2 regions of the Arthrobacter sp. NicSoilB8 genome follow, and region 2 is predicted to be linked to the other one. Evidence: riboswitches for the same ligand, from Rfam matches in the RefSeq annotation. Region 2 holds a riboswitch; the other holds the start of a gene.

Region 1 (4,375 bases), on a different replicon from region 2:
TCACGCCGGTCTTGGCCGTGAGTTCGCGCAGGTCCAGGATGCACTCGTGGGCCACCAGGCCGCCTTCGCCGGTGTAGAGCACCGGGAAGGAGTCGTTCAGGCGGGTCGCGATGTAGTTCGCCGCGAGGAGGGCCGACTTGGTGGCCTCGGTGAGGCCCCGGCCGCCCATGAGCTTCACGTAGGCCCAGGAGATCGGCAGCACGCCGGCCGAGCCGTAGCGGGAGGCGGAGATCGGGGTGCCGTCGGCACCGTTGGCCGGGTCTGCGGCGTTCCCCGGCATGAACGGCGCCAGGTGCGCCTTGGCCGCGACCGGGCCGACGCCGGGGCCGCCGCCGCCGTGCGGGATGCAGAAGGTCTTGTGCAGGTTCAGGTGCGAGACGTCGCCGCCGAACATACCGGGCTGGGCCAGCCCGACGAGGGCATTGAGGTTGGCGCCGTCGATGTAGACCTGGCCGCCGGCGGCGTGGATGGCGTCGCAGACCTCCCGGACGTCGGCGTCGTACACCCCGTGGGTGGACGGGTAGGTGATCATGATCGCGGACAGTGCGTCCTTGTGCAGTTCAATCTTGGCCTGCAGGTCGGCGTGGTCGATCGTTCCGTCGCTGGCGGTGGCGACGACGACGACCTTCATGCCGGCCAGCACGGCCGAGGCCGCGTTGGTGCCGTGCGCGGAGGCCGGGATCAGGCAGACGTTGCGCTGCGCGTCGCCGCGGGAGTGGTGGTAGCCGCGGATGGCCAGCAGGCCCGCGAGCTCGCCCTGGGATCCGGCGTTGGGCTGGATGGAGACCTGGTCGTAGCCGGTGATCTCGGTCAGCTGGGCTTCGAGGTCCTCGATCAGTTCGCGCCAGCCGGCGGTCTGGGATTCGGGGGCGAAGGGGTGGATGGAGGCGAACTCCGGCCAGGAAATGGCTTCCATCTCGGCCGTGGCGTTCAGCTTCATGGTGCAGGAGCCCAGCGGGATCATGGTGCGGTCCAGGGCGAGGTCGCGGTCCGAGAGGCGGCGGATGTAGCGCAGCAGCTGGGTTTCGGAGCGGTGGGTGTTGAATACCGGGTGCTGGAGGTAGTCGGAGGTGCGCTCGACGGCGGGGTCCAGGCCGAAGCCATCTACGGAATCCACCACGCTGGCGCCGAACGCGGCGATGACGTCGGCGACGACAGCCACAGTCGTGGCCTCATCGGCGGAGATGCCGACGGTGTCGGCGTCGATGGCGCGCAGGTTGATGCCCTTGGCCTCCGCGGCCGCGATGATCTCAGCCGCCCGGCCCGGCACGGAGACGGTGATGGTGTCGAAGAAGGAAGAGTGCAGCACGTGAAGGCCGGCGGCCTTCAGTGCGGCGGCGATGGTCTTGGCGTGGACGTGGACCGACTCGGCAATTGCCTTCAGCCCGTCCGGGCCGTGGTAGACGGCGTAGAAGGAGGCCACGATGGCCAGCAGCGCCTGCGCGGTGCAGATGTTGGACGTGGCCTTCTCACGGCGGATGTGCTGCTCGCGGGTCTGCAGGGCCAAGCGGTAGGCCGGGACGCCGGCGTTGTCCTTGGAGACACCCACGAGACGGCCGGGCATGGAGCGCTCGAGGCCCTTCTGAACGGCCATGTAGGCCGCGTGCGGGCCGCCGAAGAACAGCGGCACGCCGAAGCGCTGGGCGGAGCCGACGGCGATGTCTGCGCCCTGCTCGCCCGGGGGCGTGATGAGGGTCAGGGAGAGCAGGTCGGCCGCGACGGTCACGAGGGCGCCGCGTTCCTTGGCCTCGGCGATCACGGCGGTGTGGTCGAACACCAGGCCGGAAACACCCGGCTGCTGCAGGACGATGCCGTTGATCACGCCGTCGGGAAGGCCTTTGGAGAGGTCGGCGACCTCGACCTCGAAGCCGAGGGCCTCGGCGCGGCCCTTGACGATCGCGATGGTCTGCGGGAGGCAGTCGGCATCCAGGACGGTCTTGCCGTCGTGGGCCGTCTTGTTCTTGTTGGCGCGGCGCATCATCAGCACGGCCTCGGCGACGGCGGTGGCTTCGTCCAGCAGCGAGGCGTTGGCGATCGGCAGGCCGACGAGGTCCTGGACCATGGTCTGGAAGTTCAGCAGGGCCTCGAGCCGGCCCTGGGAGATTTCCGGCTGGTACGGCGTGTACGCGGTGTACCAGGCGGGGGCTTCGAGGATGTTGCGGCGGATCACCGGCGGGGTGAGGGTGTCGTAGTAGCCCTGCCCGATCATCTGCACGGCGGTCTTGTTCTTCGCGGCCAGCTTGCGCAGTTCGGCGAGGACTTCCACTTCGCTGAGGGCTGCGGCGAGCGCGAGGTCGGAGTCCTGCCGGATATCCTTCGGAACAGCGGTGTCCACCAGTGCGTCGACGGTGTCGTAGCCGACAGCCTTCAGCATGGCGTCGACGTCGGCCTGGCGGCGGGCGCCGATGTGCCGGTCAACGAAGGACGTGGAGGCTGGGGTAACAGTCACAAGGAACTCCATAACTCAGGCGGCGCAGGGTACGCCACATTGATTCGGGTTCCTCCCCGCTCTGTATTGGACCTGAGAGTTTCCGCGCAGCCATGCGTGTGAGTGGCTTCGCTTGCACCGTCGGTGAGCACAGCGCGCCAAGGACGCGCTTGCTACTTTCCAGAGGTGCCTTGCCGCGGCGGTACTTGGGCCTGAGAGATTCCTGGGGAGGATTTGCTCCTACGGCGCCTGCTTGTACCTACTTGCAGGACTCTCCCGCCGCAGATCAAAGGCGTATTCAGTTGGGGGTGACAACAGTCACAGATCCCATTGTCCTATGCCGGGCGCGCGTCCGCAAACTGCCGGCCGCTGCGGGCCCCAGGTTACGGACGGCGAGCCACTCCCGAAGGGTCCGCCAACGCGATTTCGCGGGATCTCCGCCGGGTCGCCGTAGCCGCATAAACGCCCCCCCGGGACGTTTTCGGCGACCGGGCGGGCGCCGGGGGCGCTCCCGGGCTCAGCGGCGCAGTTTCTCGACGGCGGCCAGGAGACTTTCGACATCCGCCTCGATTTCAGCAGGCGGGCCGGCGGGGCCCCGGCCCAGCATGGCGTTGAAGTACAGCCCGTCCCCCATATAGAGGACGGCCTTCGCCGCGGCGGGCCCGACGTCGGCCGCCAGCAGTTCCAGCCAGCTCGCCTGGCCGGCGGCGAAGCGGCGCTGGGTTTCCTCGTGCGCCACCTCAGCCAGCCGGGTGGCCGCCACGAACACCCGGTCCATGGGCGTATCCGCCCACACCGAGGACTTGATGAAGTACGCCGCCGCTCCTTCCGGAGCCGCCGCCATGGCCGCGACGTCCGCCGCCAGGAGCCGGTCGAGACGTTCCAGGAGGACCGCGATCATCGCCTCCTTGGTCGGGAAGTGATAGAGCAGGCCGCCCTTGGACACGCCGGCCCGGCGGGCGACGGCGTCCAGCGTCGCGGCGCGTTCACCCACTTCGATGAGCAGGGATTCGAAGGCATCGAGGACGGCCTCGCGGGCCACGGGTTTCCTGGGCATGCTTCCCATCATGCCTGTCCGTACCCGCATTTCTTAACTGTACCGTCCAGACGGTATAGTTACGATGCATGAGCACTTCATCGATCACGACGGCAACCAGCACCACGGCGCCTTCGCGGCCCCAGGCGCCCTGGCGCGACTGGGTGGCGCTGGCCCTGCTGATGTTCCCCGTCCTGCTGGTGGCCGTGGACAACACCGCGCTGACGTTCGCCCTGCCGGCCATCGCCCGCAGCCTGTCCGCCTCCGGCGTCCAACTGCTCTGGATTATCGATGCTTATCCCCTGGTGCTGGCCGGACTGCTGGTCGCAATGGGCAGCCTGGGCGACAGGATCGGCCGGCGCAGGCTCCTCTTTGTGGGCAGCGCCGGCTTTGCCGCGGTCTCGGCCGCGACGGCGTTCGCGCCGAGCGCCGAATGGCTGATCGCCGGCCGCGCCGGCCTTGGCCTCTTTGGCGCCATGCTCATGCCGTCCACGCTCTCCCTGATCCGCAACATCTTTCCGCAGCCCAACCGGCGACGCCTGGCAGTCGCGATCTGGGCCGCGGGATTCTCCGGCGGCGCCGCACTCGGCCCGATTGCCGGCGGCTGGCTCGTGGAACACTTCTGGTGGGGCGCCGTCCTGCTGGTCGCGGTGCCGATCATCCTGCCGCTGCTGCTGCTCGGGCCGGCGCTGATCCCGGAGTCCCGTGACCCGAAGCCAGGCCGCGTAGACGTGCCCAGCATCATCCTGTCCCTCTTGGTGATGGTGCCTGTGGTCTACGGGATCAAGGCACTCGCCACCCACGGGCCGGCACCGGAGGCGTTCGCGGGCATCGGCGTCGGCCTGTTCATGGGCTATGTCTTCATCCGCCGGCAGCACGCCCTGGCCGGAGGCCACAGGACAGGCCACAGC
Region 2 (4,375 bases):
CACGTCCTCGGCGGTCACACCGGTCTTGGCCGTGAGTTCGCGCAGGTCCAGGATGCACTCGTGGGCCACGAGACCGCCTTCGCCGGTGTAGAGCACCGGGAAGGAATCATTCAGGCGGGCCGCGATGTAGTTCGCCGCGAGCAGTGCCGACTTGGTGGCCTCGGTGAGTCCCTGGCCGCCCATGAGTTTCACGTAGGCCCAGGAGATCGGCAGCACGCCGGCGGAGCCGTACCGGGAGGCGGAGATTGGGGTTCCGCTTTCGCCGTTGGCGGGATCAGCGGCGTTGCCCGGCATGAACGGGGCCAGGTGTGCCTTGGCCGCGACCGGGCCGACGCCGGGGCCGCCGCCGCCGTGCGGGATGCAGAAGGTCTTGTGCAGGTTCAGGTGCGAGACGTCGCCGCCGAACATGCCCGGCTGGGCCAGCCCGACGAGCGCGTTGAGGTTGGCGCCGTCGATGTAGACCTGGCCGCCGGCGGCGTGGATCGCGTCGCAGACCTCGCGGACGTCGGCGTCGTACACCCCGTGCGTGGACGGGTAGGTGATCATGATCGCGGACAGGACGTCCTTGTTGGCCTCAATCTTGGCGGTGAGGTCGGCGTGGTCGATCGTGCCGTCGGAGGCAGTGGCCACGACAACGACCTTCATGCCGGCCAGCACGGCCGAGGCCGCGTTGGTGCCGTGCGCCGAGGCCGGGATCAGGCAGATGTTGCGCTGATCGTCGCCGCGGGAACGGTGGTAGCCGCGGATCGCCAGCAGGCCCGCCAGCTCGCCCTGGGATCCGGCGTTGGGCTGGATGGAGACCTGGTCGTAGCCGGTGATCTCGGTCAGCTGGGCCTCGAGGTCCTCGATCAGTTCGCGCCAGCCCGCGGTCTGGGAGTCCGGGGCGAAGGGGTGGATGGAGGCAAACTCCGGCCAGGAGATCGCTTCCATCTCGGCCGTGGCGTTCAGCTTCATGGTGCACGAACCCAGCGGGATCATGGTGCGGTCCAGCGCGAGGTCGCGGTCCGAGAGCCGGCGGATGTAACGCAGAAGCTGGGTCTCGGAACGGTGGGTGTTGAACACCGGGTGCTGCAGGTAGTCCGAGGTCCGCTCGACGGCGGCATCCAGGACGAAGCCATCCAAAGCGCTACTTTCGTCGTCAACAAGGCAGGCTCCGTGGGCGGCGACTATCGCAAAGGCGGCCATCACGGACTCAAGGACTCCGCGGGTCGTCCGCTCATCAACGGAAAGCCCTACAACGTCGGAGTCAACCCGCCGGAGGTTGATGCCCTTGGCGGCAGCGGCGGCAACAACCTGAGTCGCCTTACCCGGAATTCGAACGGCCACGGTGTCGAAGAAGGAGGTGTGCTGCACGTCCAGGCCGGCGGCCTTGAGCGAGGCGGCGATGGTCTTGGCGTGGCCGTGGACGGTCTGGGCGATGGCCTTCAGCCCGTCGGGGCCGTGGTAGACGGCGTAGAAGGAAGCCACGATCGCCAGCAGCGCCTGGGCGGTGCAGATGTTGGAGGTGGCCTTCTCGCGGCGGATGTGCTGCTCGCGGGTCTGCAGGGCCAGGCGGTAGGCCGGGACGCCGGCGTTGTCCTTGGAGACACCCACGAGGCGGCCGGGCATGGAGCGCTCGAGGCCCTTCTGGACGGCCATGTACGCGGCGTGCGGGCCGCCGAAGAACAGCGGCACGCCGAAGCGCTGGGCGGAGCCGACGGCGATGTCCGCGCCTTGCTCGCCGGGGGGCGTGATGAGGGTCAGGGACAGCAGATCCGCCGCGACGGTGACGAGCGCGCCGCGTTCCTTGGCTTCGGCGATCACGGCGGTGTGGTCGAACACGCGGCCGGAGACGCCCGGCTGCTGCAGGACGACGCCGTTGATCACGCCGTCGGGCAGGCCCTTGGAGAGGTCGGCGACCTCGACCTCGAAGCCGAGGGCTTCGGCGCGACCCTTGACGATCGCGATGGTCTGCGGGAGGCAGTCGGCGTCGAGGACGGTCTTTCCGTCATGCGCTTCCTTGTTCTTGTTGGCGCGGCGCATCATCAGCACGGCCTCGGCGACAGCCGTGGCTTCGTCCAGCAGCGAGGCGTTGGCGATCGGCAGGCCGACGAGGTCCTGGACCATGGTCTGGAAGTTCAGCAGCGCCTCGAGCCGGCCCTGGGAGATTTCCGGCTGGTAGGGCGTGTACGCGGTGTACCAGGCCGGGGCCTCGAGGATGTTGCGGCGGATCACCGGCGGGGTCACGGTGTCGTAATAGCCCTGACCGATCATCTGCACGGCCGTCTTGTTCTTGCCGGCCAGCTTGCGCAGCTCGGCGAGGACTTCCACTTCGCTCAGGGCCGCGCCGAGAGCGAGATCGGAGTCCTGGCGGATGTCTTTCGGAACGGCGGTGTGCACCAGGGCGTCGACGGTGTCGTAGCCGACAGCCTTCAGCATGGCGTCGACGTCAGACTGGCGACGGGCACCGATGTGCCGGTCAACGAAGGACGTGGAGGCTGGGGTAACAGTCACAAGGAACTCCATAACTCAGGCGGCGCAGGGTACGCCACATTGATTCGGGTTCCTCCCCGCTCTGTATTGGACCTGAGAGTTTCCGCGCAGCCATGCTTTCGCATGGCTTTGCTTGCACCGTGGGTGAGCCCTGAGGTTCCGGGCTGCTTTCCAGAGTTGCCTCACCGCGGCGGTACGGGGGCCTGAGAGATTCCTGGGGAGGATTTGCTCCTACGGCGCCTGCTTGTATCTACTTGCAGGGCTCTCCCGCCGCGATCAACAGCTGTATCACTTGTCGGTGATATGTCTCACACAATAACCGACCTCGGATAGGAGCGGGAGGTGAGGATGCAAAAAATGCAACCGTGAGGGTGTTGTAAAAAATGCAACTTAGGGCTTGTGCAGAAAATGCAACTGGGGGTTGTGGAACCCAAGATTTCGTTGCTAGAACTTATCGCAACGCATCCGGTGGAGGAATCTAATTGGAGCTTGCGGCATCCAGTTCAGTTATCCCGCAGCTTCGCACGATGCGGATATGTGCTGAAGATAAAAGGGAAGTATGTGGAATCAAAAGCATTTAGGATCAAGTTTGTCCGATTCCAAAAATGCTAATAGATATTATCTAAGCAGGCTTTTCCTGCGACACCAGTCAGTGTCCGGCAGGGGGCTAGGTTATAACGAGTTTGTACTCTACATTCAGCCTGCTTGTCTCTAGCACATGCCAGTAAGGTCGCTACGGGTGGTCCGCTACGACTGAGAAATAACAATCAAGGAGATCAGTATGAGTGACAAGTCCACTCTTGTTGGTGCAGGAAAAACCATTGCCTCAATGACCAATGGGTTCAATATCTATACTCGATACTTGTCGAGTGGTGTGCAGAAAGGACTCGAAGGGACCGGGTACTCCTACGTCGGCCGGCAGTCCGGGTTCGACAGCGGCCGCGAACTGGCGAACTTCGAAGAGCTGATCGAAATGGGCGTCGATGGAATCGTCATCATGCCGCATCAGCTGGAGTCTGCAGCTCGTGGCGCCGAACTCGCCGCAAAAGCTGGAATTCCCGTCGTTAGCCTGCTCCGTTTCGGCCCCGGTCCGCTGGACCCCTACATTGTTGGGTCCGTTCGCCAGGATGACCGCGTTCCGGACATCGCCGAGTGGGTAACCGAAAACACCGATCCCTGTGAAGTCCTCCTCGTACCCAGCGTCCTGGGACAGGGCTTCTCGGAGGAATACACCAAGACCCTCGAAGAATCATTTGAGAAGTTCGGCGGCGGCAAATGGAAGATCGTTGGCGCCGCTGAAGGCCGATACGACCGCTTCAAGTCCGCTGCGGCCGTAGAGGGTCTCTTGCGGGAACACCCCAATGCAAAGGTCATCATCGATTACGCCGCAGAAATGGCCATCGGTATTGCCCAGTACCTGAAGAAGACTGGCCGGACCGACATCGTCACGATTACCAGCGACTGCACCGAGGAAATGATCCCCTGGGTCAAGAACGGCGGCATCACCGCATCGCGCTACTACTCCCCGGCCTGGCACGGCCTTACGGGCGTCGAGGTTCTTCGAAACTACCTCGAGAATGGCGTGAAAGAACTGGAAGCCGTTCAGGTTCCCGTTGCCGACGTCATCGTCACAAAGGAAAACATCGATGAATGGACCGCAAAGCAGCCGGTGTGCTACGAGGAATACTTTGCCAATGTAGTGCGCATCCCCTAGTTACCGAAGTCCTAAGCAGCCATAACAAGAGGTTGCTAGTTAGGGATATTAGGTTGTTTGGGAATCCTCGGGGAGCTGATTACGCATTTAGTTATGACAGACCCGGATGCAGCACTTCGACTTTACGACTGCCCGACCACGCAAGGACGCTGTGGACGGTCAGTGCGAGGTGCACACAGCATTCAGTTA

The links. A riboswitch is a leader RNA that binds a small molecule or an ion and turns the genes downstream of it on or off. The one in region 2 is predicted to bind glycine.
Region 1: another riboswitch for glycine. It lies ahead of gcvP (aminomethyl-transferring glycine dehydrogenase); the one in region 2 lies ahead of gcvP (aminomethyl-transferring glycine dehydrogenase).

Annotation. Positions count from the first base shown of each region.
Region 1 is NZ_AP024655.1:865,083-869,457, reverse strand. Features, by position in the region: gene gcvP (aminomethyl-transferring glycine dehydrogenase) at 1-2,461, opposite strand, end outside; glycine riboswitch at 2,619-2,717, opposite strand; gene LDO15_RS03950 (TetR family transcriptional regulator) at 2,946-3,485, opposite strand; gene LDO15_RS03945 (MFS transporter) at 3,554-4,375, shown strand, end outside.
Region 2 is NZ_AP024656.1:131,757-136,131, reverse strand. Features, by position in the region: gene gcvP (aminomethyl-transferring glycine dehydrogenase) at 1-2,505, opposite strand, end outside; glycine riboswitch at 2,654-2,752, opposite strand; gene LDO15_RS22830 (sugar ABC transporter substrate-binding protein) at 3,254-4,186, shown strand.